4 regions of the Nonomuraea sp. WAC 01424 genome follow, and region 3 is predicted to be linked to each of the others. Evidence: riboswitches for the same ligand, from Rfam matches in the RefSeq annotation. Region 3 holds a riboswitch; each other region holds the start of a gene.
What was found. A riboswitch is a leader RNA that binds a small molecule or an ion and turns the genes downstream of it on or off. The one in region 3 is predicted to bind cyclic di-AMP.
Positions count from the first base shown of each region.

Region 1 (4,476 bases), on a different contig from region 3:
GACGCTGAGCGCGAGCAATCCGGTGGGTGCGATCCATCTCATGCCTGAGAGCGTGACCGCCGCGACCCCGCCGGGGCATCGCGCGCACGGCCCGAGCCGGTTCGCACCATCGGCGGGCCGGGCGGTCGTACTTTCGGCCATCGAGCCGTCGCCTTTCGACCGTTGAGCGTCCGCGCAGGTCGCGCCCACACTGGCGGCACGTCCACGGCACGTCCACGCCGTTCACGGTACGAGGGAGAAACGATGAAGGCCTACGTCCTGCGCTCGTTCGGCTCACCCGACCAGCTCGTCCTGTCCGACGTCGAACGGCCCGTGCCGCGCGACGACGAGGTGCTGGTGCGGGTGCGGGCCACGTCCGTGCAGCCCTATGACTGGCATTTCATGCGGGGGGAGCCGTACCTGTCCCGGATCATGGGCGGCGGCGTCGGGTTGCGCCGGCCGCGCATCCCGGTCCTCGGCGCCGACGTGGCGGGGGAGGTCGAGGCGGCCGGCAAGGACGTCACGCTGTTCCGCCCCGGCGACGAGGTGTACGCGATGTCCCTCCAGGGCGGCTTCGGTGAGTACGTCTGCCTGCGGGAGAGCGAGGTGGCCCCCAAGCCGGGGAACCTGACGTTCGAGCAGGCGGCGGCCGTCCCGATGGCGGCCAACACGGCGCTGATCGCGCTGCGCGACGAGGGCCGCGTGCAGGCGGGCCAGAAGGTGCTGGTCAACGGCGCGTCCGGCGGTGTGGGCACGTTCGCCGTGCAGCTCGCCAAGGCGTTCGGCGCGCACGTGACCGGCGTGTGCGGCGGGCGCAACGCCGCCCTGGTCCGCTCGATCGGCGCGGACGAGATCATCGACCACACCAAGGAGGACTTCGCCACGTCCGGGCGGCGCTTCGACCTGCTCGTCGACGTGGCGGGCGGCCGCCGGCTGTCGGACTGCCGCCGCGTCCTGACCAGAAAGGGCGCGTACGTGGTGGTCGGCGGGCCGGCCGGGCGCTGGGTGCAGCCGGCCGGCCACATGTTCGCCGCGCTCGCGTCGGCGCCCTTCGTCCCGCAGCGGATCGCCAGGGCGGACGTGGTCCGCTGCGGGAGCAACAGGGCGAACCTGCTGACGCTGACCGGGCTGATCGAAGGGGGCGAGATCACCCCGGTCATCGACAGGACCTTCCCGTTCGGCGAGATCCCGGCGGCCGTCCGCTACCAGGAGGAGGGACACGCCCCGGGGAAGGTCGTCGTCACAGGGTCGCTGTGAGCATGGCGGGGGCGGGGGCCTTGCGGAGCGCGGTGTAGTCCGCCCAGCGCTTGACGCCCTTGGGGTCGGGGCGTACCGCGCCGACGAAGGCCTGCCTGCGCCACTGCGACAGGCGTTCCTCCTTCACCACGTCGCCGGTGTGCGGGGAATGGACCATGAAACCGGGTTTGGAGATCATGCCGACGTGGCCGAGGTTGCTGAAGAACACCAGGTCGCCTGGTTTGAGGTCCTTCCAGACGATTTTCCGGGAGAAGGCGCCGTACTGTTCGGCGGCGGTTCTGGGGAGTTCGATCCCGGCGTCCTCGTACGCCCGGAGCATGAGCCCCGAGCAGTCGTAGCCCCGTTCGCTGGCGCCGCCCCATACGTACGGGGTGCCGCGTTTGTCCATGGCGTAGTCGAGGGCGACCTTCCAGGCCGGCTTCGGTACACGCTGTTCCTGGACCTGTTTCACCTGGGGGCCGGTGAGGGTGACGGAGGGGGCGGGGTCGGCGGGAGCCGCGGGCGCGAGACCTGCGCCGCCCGCTGCCACCGCCAGGAGGATGGCGATGCTAGACAGGGGAACTGTCCTTCCACGAGGCCGGCCGGGTTAGCTGACGGGCTCGGGCCTGGAAGTAGCCCTACGGCTGTGCTTCGAAGGGGAAGCGAGGCCGATTCGCCCCGGGGGGAAAAGGGGTGGGTCCCCGGCTCCACGCAGTGCTGCGCGGATTAGGCTCGTCGGACTCTAACGAAACGGTCAAAAGGTCGCAATCCCCCCAAAACGGAATGTCCGGCCATTGAGATGATGTGTTCGTCAGCCGAGACGAGCCGGTAGGGTACCGCCATGGAGTCGCGTAACATCCGCCTGGCCGTCATCCCCGGGGATGGCATCGGCGCCGAGGTCGTAGCCGAAGGGCTCAAGGTCCTGGAGGCCGTGGGCACGAAGATCGAGCCCACCCATTACGACCTGGGCGCAGCCCGCTACCACCGCACGGGCGAGACACTGCCCGACGCGGTGCTCGAAGAGCTGCGCGGCTATGACGCGATCCTGCTCGGCGCCGTCGGCGACCCCAGCGTGCCGCCGGGCGTGCTGGAGCGCGACCTGCTGCTCAAGCTCAGGTTCGAGTTCGACCACTACGTCAACCTGCGCCCGGTCAAGCTGTTCCCCGGCGTCCCGACCGCGCGGGCCGGCGCCTCCGCCGAGCAGATCGACATGGTCGTCGTCCGCGAGGGCACCGAGGGCCTCTACGCGGGCACCGGCGGCGTCATGCGGCGCGGCACGCCGCACGAGATCGCCACCCAGGAGTCGCTGAACACCGCCCACGGCGTCGAGCGCGTGGTGCGTTTCGCCTTCCAGAAGGCCCAGTCGCGGCCCCGCAAGAAGCTCACGCTGGTCCACAAGACCAACGTGCTCACCTTCGCAGGCGACCTCTGGCAGCGCACGGTCGACCGCGTGGCCGCGGAGTTCCCCGACGTCACCACCGACTACAGCCACATCGACGCGGCCTCGATGTTCTTCGTCACCCAGCCCGAGCGCTTCGACGTGATCGTCACCGACAACCTGTTCGGTGACATCATCACCGACCTCGGCGCCGCGATCGCCGGCGGCATCGGCCTTGCGGCCAGCGGCAACATCAACCCCGAGCGCACCACGCCGAGCATGTTCGAGCCGGTCCACGGCAGCGCGCCCGACATCGCCGGTCAGGGCAAGGCCGACCCGACCGCGACGATCCTGTCCGTGGGCATGCTCCTCGACCACCTCGGCCTCCACGCCGAGGCCGCCAAGGTCGAGCAGGCCGTGGCCGCCGACATCGCCGAGCGCGTGAGCGGCGGCGCCGGCCGTTCGACCGGCGAGATCGGCGACGACATCACCGCGCGAGTATCCGGCTAGGACCCGCCTAGCCCCCGTACGCGCCTGGCGGTCCGAACGAGGACTGCCAGGCGCTTTTTGTGTCCGCGAGGTCGAATCGTCCCAACTGCCTCTTGCCATCCCAAATGACGAGACAATAGGAAGTACGAATACTGCTCGCGGGCAGTAGCTTTTGAATCGTAGATTCGTAGAGAGAAGGACCGCCGTCATGACCATCGCTCAGAAGCTCAGCTTCGACGTGCAGCATTCCGCCAACGCTCGCACCGCGGCCGAGCGGGAGCAGGTACTGGCGAACCCCGGATTCGGGCAGGTCTTCACCGACCACATGGTCTCGATCGACTACACCGACGGCGAGGGATGGCATGACGCCAAGCTCCTGCCGTACGGGCCGCTCACGCTCGACCCCGCCACCTCGGTGTTCCACTACGCGCAGGAGTTGTTCGAGGGGCTGAAGGCGTACCGGCAGATCTCCGGTTCGATCGTGACCTTCCGCCCGTACGCGAACGCCGCCCGCTTCAACCGTTCGGCCGAGCGCATGGCCATGCCGGAGCTGCCCGAGGAGGCGTTCGTCGAGTCGCTGGAGCTGCTCGTCGGGGCCGACAAGGAGTGGGTGCCCACCACCGAGGGCCACAGCCTCTACCTGCGCCCGTTCATGATCGCCACGCAGGCCGGGCTCGGCGTCAACTACCCGTCGAAGACGTACAAGTACATGGTCATCGCCTCGCCGGCGGCCTCGTACTTCAGCGGCGGCATCAAGCCTGTCTCGGTCTGGTTGTCGACGGACTACACCCGCGCCGCGCCCGGCGGCACCGGCTTCGCCAAGTGCGGCGGCAACTACGCCGCCGCCTTCGTCGCCCAGCGTGAGGCCGTCGAGAACGGCTGCGACCAGGTCGTCTGGCTCGACGCCCACAAGCACGAGTACGTCGAGGAGATGGGCGGGATGAACCTGTTCTTCGTCTTCGGCAACAAGCTCGTCACCCCGGCGCTCACCGGCACCCTGCTGCCCGGCATCACCCGGGACTCGATCCTCGAACTGGCCGACGACCTGGGCCTGGAGGCCGAGGAGCGGCTGATCTCGGTGGACGAGTGGGAGTCCGCCTGCGCCGCGGGCGAGCTGACCGAGGTGTTCGCGTGCGGCACGGCCGCCGTGGTGACCCCGGTCGGCTCGGTCAGGGGCGCCGACCGCTCCTGGACCATCGCCGACGGCACCCCGGGGCCGGTGACGATGCGGGTCCGCGAGGAGCTCGTCGGCATCCAGTACGGCGCCCGCCCCGACACCCGCGGCTGGATCCACAAGATCGCCTGACGCCTCGCCCGGGGCCGGCGTTCAGGCGCCGGCCTCCGTCAGAGCCGCGGTGTCGACGTCGAAGTTCCACGGCTCGGGCAGTAACGCT
Region 1 covers NZ_QHHZ01000008.1:345,046-349,521, reverse strand. The annotation lists gene DMB42_RS23765 (DUF2306 domain-containing protein) at 1-42, opposite strand, end outside; gene DMB42_RS23760 (NAD(P)-dependent alcohol dehydrogenase) at 244-1,236, shown strand; gene DMB42_RS23755 (C40 family peptidase) at 1,220-1,765, opposite strand; cyclic di-AMP (ydaO/yuaA leader) riboswitch at 1,797-1,958, opposite strand; gene DMB42_RS23750 (3-isopropylmalate dehydrogenase) at 2,057-3,103, shown strand; gene DMB42_RS23745 (branched-chain amino acid aminotransferase) at 3,291-4,388, shown strand.
Region 1: linked by a shared signal. The riboswitch ahead of DMB42_RS23755 (C40 family peptidase) and the one ahead of DMB42_RS19770 (hypothetical protein) in region 3 are both predicted to bind cyclic di-AMP.

Region 2 (4,476 bases), on a different contig from region 3:
GAACCCACCGCGCCCACCGAGGCCGCCTGGGCCGATGAGGCCGGGGTGCCGTTTGCAGAGCTTGGTGGGCCGGTGGGGCTGTTGTCGCCGGTGGTGGCGCCGTCGTCGTCTCTGATGGCCACACCTCCGCCGTGCCCCGCCTCGACCGCCGTACCGGGCTCGTCGGCCACTCTGGCGACCGCCGCGGCGGGCTCGTCCGCCTCCCTGGGCGGGTCGTTCCGCTCGCTCATCTGCCTCCCCTTCACGCGAGCTGCTCTCGTACGTACTCGCGCCACCGTGCCGCCAGTGTCGCGGCGGTGAGCCCCACGGATGCGAGCGCCTGATCGACGCCGGCCACGCGGGCATCACGGTAGAGCCGTACCAGGGTCCCGTCACCGAACCGGTCCGCGAGGAATCGACACGCCAGCCACGCCTCCTGGTACGCCCGCGCGAGCCGTCCGGGATCCGCGGCGGTCGGAGCGAAAGCCGCAGGTCCGGGCAACTCGCTCGGCAGTCGTCCGGCCCGCACCTCGGCGGCCAGTTCGGCGGCGGCGGTCCTGACGGGGAGCCCGGCGTCGCGGTAGGCCACGTAGTCGGCGAAGCCCTCGTAGAGCCAGACGGGCAGGCGGTCGGTGCCCGCGGCGACGTGGGTGAGCTCGTGGGTGAGCACGACGTCGCGTCCGGTGGGGGTGAGCCGCGCGAAGGAGCCGGGCACGACGATCGCCGGGCCGCCGTCGGCGACCGCGGCCAGCCCGTCGAGCCGTCCCGTGCCGGCCAGCCCGGCCGCCTCGGCGTCGGAGTCCGGTACGACGACCAGGGGGCGTACCGGCCGGCCGAGCACCGCCGAGACCCGGCGGCCGGCGAGGTCGGCACGGCGGGCCAGGTCGGCGAGCAGTCCGGGCGCGGCGTGCCGCCCGACGACCACGGAACGCCCGGCTCGGGCCACCTGACCTCCCTCGCCCCACAACCCGCGCGCCCCGGCGGGCAGGACGGCGGCGTACGGCACGTCGGCGGCCGTCAGCAGCGCCGCCAGCAACAGGACGGGCAGGAGCAGCCGCGCGCCGCGAGGGGACGGACGCACCTGCGAGGACACGGCCCGATGCTAGCCGCCCCCACCGACCGCACGCCCCGGCCTTCGCGGACGCCGGGCACACGAGTCCTCCAGGAGGCCGGACACGCGACAGGCCCCCGCCCGGACCGGGGAGGGTCCGGGCAGGAGCCTGTGGTCACGCGCCGGGTCGCACCGCGCCGACGAACGACGACTTCCGCCATCCGCCCAGTTTGTCGATGCGCACCCGCTGGCCGGTACGCGGCGAGTGGATCATCTTGCCGTGGCCGACGTACATGCCGACGTGGCCCAGCCCGTTGAAGAACATCAGGTCGCCCGGCTTGAGGTTGCGCCAGGAGACCTTGTGCCTGATGCGGGCGAACTGGCTGCTCGTCACGCGAGGGAGTCTCACCCCGGCCTTCTTCCAGGCGTACTGGACGAGACCGGAGCAGTCGAACGCACCAGGACCCGTGGCCCCGTACCGGTACGGGTCGCCGATCTGGTGCTTGGCGGCGGAGACTGCCCTGCGGGCCTTCGACGCCTGCCGGGCGGCTCGTGCCGCCTTGGCCGACCTGGCGGACCTGGTGGTCTTCGCCGACTTGGCGGTGGCCGCCCTTGCGGTGGTGGACACCGCCGTGAGCGCCGATTCGCTCGCCGTCTGCGCCCCGGCCGGTACGGCATGGAGAACCGCACCTCCGGCCGTCACGGTCATCGTGAGTGCGACGCCCTTCAGGGCGAGACGGGACAGACGGGGGTTATGCAGGGAGGTAGACAGGATTTCTCCTCGTGTCTTCCACGAACGCCTACCGGGTTAGCTGACGGATTCGGGCCTGGAAGTCGCCCTACGGCGCGATGAAGCGCCGATTCACCCCTGATCCCGGGGGATAACGGGATCTTTGGGTCCCCGGCTCCGTGCCTCCTGGCTGCACGGACTCGGCAGGTCGCCGCCTGATGGGTTTGTCTGAATGGGGATATCGGTGGCGACCGACGGATTTTTGTTGATCACAGCGACCATGGCGTGTTCGCCGCGACGCCAGAAGCTACGCGGAAGGGTCAAGGTTGGGCAAAGTCCCAGTCAGGTTGTAAAGATCAGATAAAGGGGTGAGTAAAGAACGGAAGTCCTGCTGGAGAAGAGGTTCCGTTATTCAAATGTGACCCTTCTCACACTTCCTGGAGCACCCGGTTGTCAGGACCCGTTCGTCCCGTTCGCACCTTTCGTCCCGTACTGACCGACAGCGCTGTCAGCCGCCCCGAAGGGCACGCCCGAGGACGGCCCCAGGGGCGGCCTCAGGGGCGGATGGCGCCGACGAGCGGGCGGCCGTAGTCGGCGAGGCGGACGACCTTGACGACGTCGCCCGTCTGCGGCGCGTGCACGATCTTGCCGCCGCCCGCGTAGATGCTGACGTGACCGAGGCCCTCGCTGAAGATGAGGTCCCCCGGCTGGAGGTCCTTGATGTCGACCTTCCGGCCGGCGCCCCACGCCCACTGCTGCCACGTCGTACGCGGCAGGGAGACGCCCGCCGCGTGCCAGGCGGCCTGGGTCAGGCCCGAGCAGTCGTACCCGCGCGGGCCCGTGCCGCCGTAGATGTAGGGCTTGCCGACCTGGGCGAAGGCGAAGCGCAGGACGGCGGCCGCGCTGCCCGAGGCGGGCCCGGTGTACTTGATGCCCGTGCTGTTGGGGTTGCCGGGGTTGTACGCGTCCAGCTTGTCCAGGAGCTTCTTCTGCTCGCCGATCAGCTTCAGCACCTCGGCCCGTTCCTTCTGGACCGAGTCCCGTTCCTCGTCCGCCTCCGCCAGCGCGGTCTGGGCGTTGTCGCGCTCGTCCTTGAGGCCCTTGTTCTCGCGGTCGAAGGCGGCCAGCTTCTCCAGCCGCTCGCGCGAGATCTGCCCTGCCATCGCCAGCCCGGACAGCAGGTGGTCGGGGTTGTCGGCGCCGACCATGCCGGGCCAGGACGTGACGTCCCCGCCCATCTTGTACGCGTCCACCGCCACCCTGATGACCTCGGCGCGCAGCTCGGCGACCGTCTGGAGCTTCTGCTTGTAGCGGTCGTTCAGCTTGGTGTAGGCGTTCTTGGCCTTCTTGTACTGCTCCGTCGCCGTGTTGTACCGGTCGACGACCTTGTCGGCCTTGTCGTTGAGCTTGTCGAGCTTCGCCTTGACCTGCTTGACCGTGGGCTTGGGATCAGCGAGTGCCGTACCCGCCGGAACCGTCATCAGTCCGATCGCGAGACCCGCGGCCACCGCCACCCGGCCAACCCTCACAGCGTCGCCTCCCAGGGGATTCCACCTGGGGCGAAATAGTACAGAAGTGGCGAGTGGGGTCTCACCAAAGGTGCTAATTCGTAACTTATGCGCGGCCCAACCGGCGCAGCAGCAAACCAGACGGAACCGGTCTGGCGCCCATCCGGCGTACGGACTCGGCCACCTCACGGTCGGAGGAGACGACCGCGATGGCCCGTCCGGGCGGCTCGGCCCGGACGAGCTGGCGGATGAGGTCGTCGGCGATCTCGCCCGGCGCGCTGAACAACACCCGCACCCCGCGCGGCGCCACCACCTGCACCGGCGCGTTGAGCTCGGCGCCGTCGAAGACCACCGTCACCTCGACCCTGGTCTGCGCGACCAGCCCGCCGAGGCCGGTCATCAGCCGGTTGCGCTGGTCGGCGAGGGTGAGCGTGCCGTAGCCGGTCTTGGTGACGTTGTAGCCGTCGATGATCAGGTGAACCTGCGGCAGCGCGAGCAGCTGGTCGAGGAGCTGCGGGTCGTCGTCGGCCAGCGCCCGCGCGGGCACGCCGCGCACCCCGGGCCGCTCGCCGGTGCTGGCGGCGACCGAGTCGGCGGGCCTGCTGATCGTGGTGGGCAGGGCCAGCTCCCTGCGCAGCCCGGCCGAGGCGTCCTGGAGCGCGTCGAGCAGCACCCTGATGCGGGCGTCCTCGATGCTGCGGCCCTCGCGGGCGGCCCGGCGCGAGGCTTCGAGCTGTTTCTCCACGTCGGCCACCCGCCCGACCAGCCGCCGCAGCTCGGCCTCGCCCGCGTTGCCGGCGGTGGAGGCGGCGTGGCGGGCGTCGTCGGCGGCCTGCTCCATCTCCTCGGACCTGCGGGTGGCCGCCTTGGCGCGCTCGCGGGCCTCGTGGAGCTTGCGTCTCAGGTCGGAGTTCTCGGCGCGGGCCGCCTTGATCTGCTCGCGCAGCCGGTCGGCCTCCTCCTTGGCGGCGGTCTTCTGCGCGGCCAGCTGCTCGCGCAGCCGCGTCACCGCCTCCTCGCGCTCGGAGCCCTCGGCGGCCACGGCGGACTGCTCAAGGTCGGCGCGGGCGGCCTCGATCATCTCCGCCCAGCCCGGCGGCCTGGTCAGATAGGCCGCCGCCGCCACCAGCACGGGATCGGCGGCGGGCGGCACGTTTCCCTCGGCCAGGGAGGCGACCAGCTCGGGCCAGCCTGCGGCCACGGACTCG
Region 2 covers NZ_QHHZ01000001.1:909,274-913,749, forward strand. The annotation lists gene DMB42_RS04315 (M48 family metallopeptidase) at 1-230, opposite strand, end outside; gene DMB42_RS04320 (hypothetical protein) at 242-1,072, opposite strand; gene DMB42_RS04325 (C40 family peptidase) at 1,206-1,658, opposite strand; cyclic di-AMP (ydaO/yuaA leader) riboswitch at 1,813-1,976, opposite strand; gene DMB42_RS04330 (NlpC/P60 family protein) at 2,315-3,241, opposite strand; gene DMB42_RS04335 (NYN domain-containing protein) at 3,375-4,476, opposite strand, start outside.
Region 2: linked by a shared signal. The riboswitch ahead of DMB42_RS04325 (C40 family peptidase) and the one ahead of DMB42_RS19770 (hypothetical protein) in region 3 are both predicted to bind cyclic di-AMP.

Region 3 (4,476 bases):
TGGGCTCGGCCGATCGTGCGGCCCAGCCGCGCAGCGCGGCGTGGAAGGCCGCCACCAGCAGGTCGAGCGCCAGCCGGGGACGCTGATCGCGGGCGTCGAGGCCCAGCCTCCGCCGCAACGTCGCCTCGAAGGCCGCGCTCGTACGGTCGCAGAACTGCAGCCCGTGCGCGGCGATGGACGGCGTACGCTGCGACAGCTCATGGCTCAGCCGTACGCGGGCCACCCACTCGGGCCCGCCCTCCGCCATCCGTTCGACCGCCGCGAGCATCGCGTCCTGCAACACCGCGAGGACGGGACGGCCGCCGAGCGGCGCCTGCTCGACGTCGCCCAGCAGGCCGGTCCACAGGGCCTCCAGCGGTGCCGAGGCGACCTCCTCCTTGCTGGCGAAGTTCCTGAAGAACGTGCGCTTGGAGACCTCGACCTCCGCGCACAACTCGTCGAGGGTCACCTGGTCGAACCCGCGCTCGGCGAACAGCGTGAGCGCGGTGTCCACGAGCGTGGCCCTGGTCTTCAGCTTCTTGCGCTCGCGGAGCGGCAGCAGATCGGCGGTCATCGCCCCCGAGTGTACCCGGAGAGCAGATGCCTCCTATAGGCTTATGCCACTCAGTGGCACTTTGAGAGGACGTCGCCATGCGCACACTGATCGTCGACCGTTCCGTTCCCGGTGGCCTGCGGGTGGCCGAGGCGCCCGAGCCGGTGCCCACGCCCGGCCAGGCGCTGATCCGGGTCACGGCCACGTCGCTCAACTTCGGCGAGGTCCGGCACGGCATCGACTCGGCGCCCGAGGGCGCGGTGCTCGGCTGGGACGCCGCGGGCGTCGTCGTACGGGCGGCCGCCGACGGTTCGGGGCCCGCCGTGGGCACGTCCGTCGTGACCCTCGGCGAGAACGGCGGCTGGGCCGAGCTGCGGGCCGTCCGCACCGACTGGATCGGGGTGGTGCCGGAAGGCGCGGACCCCGGCGCGATCAGTACGATCCCCGTCGCCGGCGCCACCGCGCTGCGCGCGCTCGACCGCGTTGGGCCGCTGCTGGGCCGGCGCGTCCTGGTCACCGGCGCGACCGGCGGCGTCGGCCGCTACGCCGTGCAGCTCGCCAGGCTCGGCGGCGCGTACGTGATCGCCGCCACCGGCGACCCCGCCCGGCACGGCGACGGCCTGCGCGCGCTCGGGGCGCACGAGGTCGTCGAGAGCCCGGCCCAGAGCGGCGGGCGGCTCGACGGCGTTCTGGACATGCTCGGCGGCGCGCCGCTGGTGGAGGCGTTCGACCAGCTCGGCGAGGGCGGCCTGCTGGTCGCCGTCGGCCACTCGACCGGCGAGGGCGAGAGCTTCCCGTTCGGCGCGCTGTTCGGCGGGGCCGACCGGCACGACCGCTCGCTGGTGACGTTCCTCCTGCTGTGCTGCGACGGGCTGCACCGCGACCTGACCTGGCTGGCCGGTCAGGTCGCGGGCGGCACGCTGAGCCCGGAGATCGCCTGGCGCGGCGGCTGGGACGACGCCGCCGAGGCCGTGACCGCCCTCCTCGAACGCCGCCTGCACGGCAAGGCGGTGCTCGACCTGGCGTGAGGGCGGTCTAGTTCATCGAGATGTGCACGTGGTCGTAGTGGTTCTCGGTGACGCTGCCGCGGTCGGACATCGCGCGCCAGCCTGAGCCCTGGTTGATGCGCTGCTTCCAGATCACGTACTTGATACCGAGTTTGGCCTTGTTCTTGAGCGCCCAGTCGGCCAGGCGGTCGCCCAGGGCGTTGTTGGTCGCGTTCGGGATGGTTCCGCCGGTGCTCATCATGAAGTCGCAGGCCCGGCCGAGCGGGTGCTCGCCGCTGGAACCGGAGCGGAAGCAGCCCACCTCGTGCGGCAACGAGAAGTTCTTCTGCACCTGCGCGCGCATCAGCCGCGTGCGCGGGGTGATGTTGTCCGAGCCGGACGGCAGCTCGGGGGCCCAGCTCCCGTCGGACTTCTTGCCCGGCCCGAACGGCACGAGGTCCTGGAGCTTCTTCTTGATGTCGTCGATGACGTCCTGGGCCTCGTCGCGCTGCTCGGCCACCTCGGCCGCGTCCGCCTTCAGCCCGGTCGCCAGGGCGGCGGCGGCATCGGCGGCCTTCTTCTTCTCGTCGCGGGCCCTGGCCACGCTGTCGACGACGGCCTGCTGCTCGGAGGTGAGCTGTTCGAGCACGGCCGCGCCGCCGCCGTTCGGGGGCACCAGGAAACCCGGCAGGGAGGAGTCGCCGTTCTGGTAGCGCATCCGGGCGATCTCGGCGACCCGCTGCTCGGCCGCGGCCAGCGCCTGGTCGGCCGCGGCGACGCGCTGCTGTGCCGCCGTGGCGGCCTGTTGGGCCTTGGCCAGCTCGACCCGTTTGAGGTTGTACGCCTCGATGAGCTTGTCGACCTTGTTGTTGAGCTGCTTGAGCTGGGCCCGTAGCTCGGCCTCGGACGGCTTGGGCGCCGCCGAGGCGACGGCCGGCTGGACGAGCAGGGCGGCGGCGGTGATGAGACCGATGGCAAGACTCGCGGGGGACGAAGCCGCCACAGTGGTTGATTCCTCTCCCTCTGCCGGCCGGGTTAGCTGACGGGTTCGGGCATGGGAGTTGTCCCTACCACTGGCGCGGATTCACCCCGGATGCGATGGGTCCCCGGCTCCCGGGCAACACGCCCGGGATTAGGCGTACAACGGTCGATATGGCCGATGTCTATCGGGATAGTAGTGGTAGATCACAAGTCATGCGACTTTAAGGCGAAATCAATTAGTGATCAATTCGTGATCGCAACATGCGTGCCGCCTCCTCGGGCAGCACGTCGTTGACGAACGCCCCCATGGCCGACTCCGACCCCGCCAGGAACTTCAGCTTCCCGGGCGCGCGCCTGATGCTGAACAGCTCCAGGTGCAGGTAGGCCAGGTCGCGGCCGTACCGGACCGGCGCCTGGTGCCAGGCCGAGATGTACGGCATCGCCACCCCGAACAGCGCGTCCAGCGCCCGCAGCACCGAGGTGTACAGCGGCGCGAACGCGGCTCGCTCCTCCTCCGACAGCGCCGCGAGGTCGGGCACCTGCCGGTGCGGATACACGTGCACCTCGAACGGCCAGCGCGCGGCGGCCGGCACGAACGCCGTCCACAACTCGTTGGAGGCCACCACCCGCGTGCCGGCCGACCGCTCGGCGGCCAGCACGTCGGCGAACAGGTTGCCGCCCGTGTACCGCGAGGCGGCCCCGAGCTGGAGCTTCGTCCGTGGGGTCACGTAGGGGTAGGCGTAGATCTGCCCGTGCGGGTGCGCGAGCGTGATGCCGATCTCCTCGCCCCTGTTCTCGAAGGGGAACACCTGCTCGACGCCCTCGATGCCGGACAATTCGGCCGTGCGGTCCGCCCACGCCTCCATGACCAGCGCGACCTGGGCGTTGGAGAGCCTGGAGAAGGAGGAGGAGTGCTCGGAGGTGAAGCACACCACCTCACACCGCCCCACGCCCGGACGTACTTCACTCAGCCCGCCGACATCCCCGTAAGTCCCGAAATTTCCGGAAAAAGAGGGGAAGCGGTTCTCGAACACCACCACGTCATAGTCGTAGGACGGGATCTCCGACGCCCGCGTGTGCGACGACGGGCACAACGGGCACTCGTCGGCCGGCGGCAGGAACGTACGCGTCTGCCGGTGGCCGGCGATCGCGATCCACTCCTCGGTCAGCGGGTCGTAGCGCAGCTCCGAGGCCACCGGACGCGGGTCGAGCGCCCGCCGGTCGATCGCGCTCCGGTCGGCGTCGTCGCGCCGGTCGAAGTAGATCAGCTCTCGGCCGTCTGCCAGGTGGGTGATGGTGCGCTTCAAGGCGTGCCCTCCGCGATGATCAGTTCTCCGGCCCGTTCGGCCAGTTCGGTGCGTGCTTCCTCGGGCAGCCCCGCGTCGCTGATGACCACGTCGGCCTCGGTCAGCTCGGCGATCGTGCTGATGCCGACCGTGTTCCACTTGGTGTGGTCGGCGGGGACCACCAGCCGGTGCGCGGCGGCCACCAGCTCCCTGTCGGTCTCGGACTCCAGCAGGTTGGGCGTGGTGAACCCGGCGCGCAGGCTCATACCGTGCACCCCGAGGAAGAGCGTGTCCACGTGCAGGCGGCGGATCGCGGCCACCGCCACGGGGCCGACCAGCGCGTCGGAGGGCGTACGCACGCCGCCGGTCAGCACGACCGTGCGGTCGGCGCGCGGGTTGCGGTGGAAGACCTCGGCGACCGGGATCGAGTTGGTGATCACCGTCAGCTCGGGCACGGCGACCAGGTGATGGGCCAGCGCCCAGGTGGTGGTGCCGGCGGAGAGCGCCACGGCGGTGCCCGGCCGTACGAGGGTGGCCGCGTGCCGGGCGATGGCCTCCTTCTCCTGCTGCTGGCGGGCGGACTTGGCGGTGAAGCCCGGCTCCTCGGTCGAGCCTGGGCCGAGCGCCGTCGCGCCGCCGTGCACCTTCTCCAGCAGGCCGCGCTCGGCGAGCACTTCGAGGTCGCGGCGTA
Region 3 covers NZ_QHHZ01000006.1:506,887-511,362, forward strand. The annotation lists gene DMB42_RS19760 (TetR/AcrR family transcriptional regulator) at 1-553, opposite strand, end outside; gene DMB42_RS19765 (zinc-binding dehydrogenase) at 631-1,560, shown strand; gene DMB42_RS19770 (hypothetical protein) at 1,568-2,521, opposite strand; cyclic di-AMP (ydaO/yuaA leader) riboswitch at 2,529-2,667, opposite strand; gene galT (galactose-1-phosphate uridylyltransferase) at 2,736-3,806, opposite strand; gene DMB42_RS19780 (DeoR/GlpR family DNA-binding transcription regulator) at 3,803-4,476, opposite strand, start outside.

Region 4 (4,476 bases), on a different contig from region 3:
GTCATGGATCACGAGCAGCGGTTGCTGGACGCCGCGGGCGACCTCTTCTACCGCCGCGGCGTGCAGGCGGTCGGCATGGACGAGATCAGGGCCGCGTCGGGCGTCTCGCTGAAACGGCTCTACCAGTGCTTCCCGTCGAAGGAGGCCCTGGTCGAGGCGTACCTGCGGCGGCGGGACGAGCTCTGGATGGGCTCGCTCACCGCGTACGTGGCCGACGACGGCGACGGCATCCCCTCGGTGTTCCGCTGGCTGGAGCGCTGGTTCACCGAGGACGACTTCCGGGGCTGCGGGTTCGCCAACGCCTTCGCCGAACTGGGCGCCGGTTCGGCCGTGGTGCGTACGGCGGTGCGCGAGCACAAGGAGCGCCTGCGCGCCTACCTGCGCTCGCTCTCGGAGGAGGCCGGCGCGGAGGATCCCGGCCTGCTCGCCGAGCAGTTGCTCACCCTGATCGACGGCGCCACCGTCACCGCGATGATCTCCGAGGACCCGGGCGCGGCCCGGTCGGCCGCCCACGCCGCCACCGCCCTGGTCGGCCAGCACACGAAACCTCCCACCCCCTGAGCCGCTCCCGCACACGAAAAAGCGCACCCCCAAGGTGGGAGTGCGCTCTTTCGGAGTGCGATCAGGCGGCGTAGGACGGGTACCCGTAGCCGACGACCTGCGACGTCGGGCGGACTCGCTCCTCGACCTTGCCGTTGCCGGTGTTGCCCTCGATCGTGGAGATCGTGCCGTCGCCGTTGTTCTTGACGACGAAGCCGACGTGCTGGATGGCGCTCAGGTCCTTGCTGCCACCCCAGGAGAAGAAGACCACGGCGCCGGGCTTGGCCTCGGTGCCCCAGCGGTCGTTGGCGGCGAACCACTTGGCGTGGGCGACGGTGTAGGCGTCCCAGCCGATCTGCGGGGTGGCGCCGGTCTGGTTGCCGACCCAGGAGACGAACATCGAGCACCAGGCGGCGTTGACGTAGGCCTGGCGGTTGCCGCCGTCACGGGCGACGGTCTCGCCGGCGCGCTGCGAGGAGGCGTACCACTTCTGGAACTTGGTGCCGCCGCCGTTGGCGTCCTCGGTGGTGCCGACCTGGGCCTTGGCGGTGGCCAGGACCTGGGCGGCGGTGACGTTGACCTTGCCCTTGGCGCTCTCGTCGCTCACCTTGGCGACGTACGGGCGGGCGGCGGTCCCGGCGGTCCCCGCGGCGGTGGTGCCGGCGGCGGCCTGCGAGGCGGTGTCGGCGTTCACTGCGGCGTGCGTGCCGAGCACGCCGGCGACGGCGGTCGCGCCGAGGTCGAGCTTGGCGAGGTCGAGCTTGAAGGCACGGTGAAGACGGTGCTTGGCCATGAGGGATTACTCCTTGTGCTTCCGTGCCGCTTACCGGGTTAGCTGACGGGTTCGGGCGGGAAGCTGCCCTACGGCACAGCAGTGCCGATTCACCCCGATGGACACATGGGTCCCCGGTTCCGCACACAGGCGGATTCAGCGGTCTCTGGTCAGGCAAAGGGCTGACGCACGTCTTCCCGGGCCCAGGAAAGGGCCTGAAGGTATATCTGCGACGCCCGGACGCGGATTGCCCGCGCCGACTCTGTACAACATGGGGCCTGCCTGGGTAATTCCCGGGCAATGTCATCCCTACCTGGGACGACTCCCCGCTTGGGTGTGTACAACCAACGTACCCGGCGAGTAATTCCAGGGCAAACGCGGGCAATTATTTCGGCAGTCGGCAAGAGAAACGCTGCTCGCCGAATGTCAGGCCACGTGCGCCTTTATGGCGACGCTGGTGAGGGCGAGCAGCAATTCCAGATCCGGCTCGGCGTCGACCTGCACGGCGACCCAGGCGCGGTCGCGGCAGGCATGGATCTGATCGCACGCATGGAGATAGGGCTCCAGGCGTCCGATGGCGGGTGCGGTGAGGCGTACGTGGATCTCGTCCCGGCCGGCCAGGCGCAGGATCTCGGTTCCGCGTACGGTGAAGGCGACCTGTTGCCCGGTGCCGCTGAGAGCCAGCGACGGCCAGGACCGTAACTCCGCGACCGCGCGGGCCACATAGGGTCCGCGGCGCGTAGGCGTCCGCCGCCAGGCGGAGATTCCTGCCACGATCCAATGCTGGGCCACGGCTCACCCCGCCGTCAGCCCCCGTTCCTGAACCGTTATCCCCCTGTGAACGGGCGTATCCGGGCCCTGACCGGCACGGTTACGGACACCTGACCGATACGTATTGACGCTCCCGCAGGCAGAAGCTACCGTCGATTCACAACTTAAAGGAAACTTTCCTAATAGTTTCCCCAGAAGTCTCCCATCCCACTCCCCACACACCCCCCAACGGATGTCGGAGCGACATGAAACACACCATTCTGAGCAAGGTCCTGGCGGGAATGGCGGCACTTGCCCTGCCCCTCACCGCGGCCGTGGCCGCCCCACCGATCGCCTCCGCCAGTACGGTGGCCTTCGCGGCGGCCTGGGCGCCGTGGACGGCCTACACCGCCGGCACGGTCGTCACCTACAACGGTGTCGACTACGTCTGTCTCCAGGCACACACCTCCCAGCCCGGCTGGGAGCCGCCGAACGTGGCGGCGCTGTGGAAGGTCTCCGGTGGCGGCGGCGGTGACACGACCGCGCCGTCCGTGCCGGGCAACCTGCGTTCGACCGGCGTCACGAACAACAGCGTGGCCCTGGCCTGGGACGCCTCCACCGACAACGTCGCCGTCACCGGCTACGAGGTCTACCGGGGCGGCACTCTGGTCACCACCGTCACGGGCACCACGTACAGCGACACGGGCCTGACGGCGAACACGGCCTACAACTACACCGTGCGCGCGCGGGACGCGGCCGGCAACCGCTCGGCCAACAGCAACCAGATCACCGCGACCACCACGGGCGGAGGCGGCGGCGACGACAAGACCCCGCCCTCGGTCCCCGGCAACCTGCGCTCGACCGGCGTCAGCAACAGCACCGTCTCGCTGACCTGGGACGCCTCCACCGACAACGTGGCCGTCACCGGCTACGAGATCTACCGGGGCGGCAACCTCGTCACCACCGTCACAGGCACCTCGCACACCGACACCGGTCTCAGCGCCAACACCTCCTACAACTACACCGTGCGCGCGCGGGACGCGGCCGGCAACCGCTCCGCCGACAGCAACCAGATCACCGCGACCACCACCGGTGGCGGCGGTGGCGGCGGTAACAAGGTGCTGGGCTACTTCGTCCAGTGGGGCATCTACCAGCGCGGCTACCACGTGAAGAACATCGACACCAGTGGCTCCGCGGCCAAGATGACGCACATCAACTACGCGTTCGGCAACGTGCAGAACGGCCAGTGCACGATCGGCGACAGCTACGCCGACTACGACCGCTTCTACCAGGCGGGCGAGAGCGTGGACGGCGTCGCCGACACCTGGGACAACGGCGCGCTGCGCGGCAACTTCAACCAGCTGCGCAAGCTCAAGAAGAAGTACCCGAACCTGAAGGTGCTCTTCTCCTTCGGCGGCTGGACCTGGTCCGGCGGCTTCGGCCAGGCGGCCCAGAACCCGACGGCCTTCGCCGACTCCTGCTACAAGCTGGTGGAGGACCCCCGCTGGGCCGACGTCTTCGACGGCATCGACATCGACTGGGAGTACCCGAACGCCTGCGGCCTGACCTGTGACACCAGCGGCGCGGCGGCGTTCAAGAACGTCATGTCCGCGCTGCGCTCGCGCTTCGGCTCGAACAACCTGGTCACCGCGGCCATCACCGCCGACGGCAACGACGGCGGCAAGATCGACGCAGCCGACTACGGCGGCGCCGCCCAGTACGTCGACTGGTACAACGTCATGACGTACGACTTCTTCGGCGGATGGGACGCGAAGGGCCCGACCGCCCCGCACTCGCCGCTCACCACCTGGGACAGGATCCCGATTCCCGGCTTCTACACCGACAACGCCATCCAGAAGCTCAAGAGCAAGGGCGTCCCGGGCGCCAAGCTGCTGCTCGGCATCGGCTTCTACGGCCGCGGCTGGACCGGCGTGACCCAGGCCGCGCCCGGCGGCACGGCGACGGGCCCGGCGCCCGGCACGTACGAGCAGGGCATCGAGGACTACAAGGTCATCAAGACCCGCTGCCCGTCCAACGGCACGGTCGCGGGCACGGCCTACGCCTACTGCGGCAACCAGTGGTGGAGCTACGACACGCCGAGCACGATCGGCGGCAAGATGAGCTACACGAAGAACCAGGGCCTCGGCGGCGCGTTCTTCTGGGAGCTCAGCGGTGACACCACCAACGCCGAACTCCTCACGGCCATGAAGAACGGCCTCGGATAAGTTCGCACCTCAGGGCCGGTCCCGGTTTCGGGACCGGCCCTTCGCCGTGTCCGGCGTGCCGCAGGACGGAACGCCAACTCTCTGGGAGAAGCTGGTCACCGGGGGTGAACGACGATTCTCTGGGGTGGCGGGCTCAAACAGCCCTTGTTCTCGACGCCGGTGTTCGTGGTCTTTCTGATCGGCATCACG
Region 4 covers NZ_QHHZ01000003.1:208,785-213,260, forward strand. The annotation lists gene DMB42_RS10305 (TetR/AcrR family transcriptional regulator) at 4-561, shown strand; gene DMB42_RS10310 (CHAP domain-containing protein) at 623-1,333, opposite strand; cyclic di-AMP (ydaO/yuaA leader) riboswitch at 1,347-1,484, opposite strand; gene DMB42_RS10315 (luciferase family protein) at 1,739-2,086, opposite strand; gene DMB42_RS10320 (glycosyl hydrolase family 18 protein) at 2,329-4,287, shown strand; gene DMB42_RS10325 (hypothetical protein) at 4,447-4,476, shown strand, end outside.
Region 4: linked by a shared signal. The riboswitch ahead of DMB42_RS10310 (CHAP domain-containing protein) and the one ahead of DMB42_RS19770 (hypothetical protein) in region 3 are both predicted to bind cyclic di-AMP.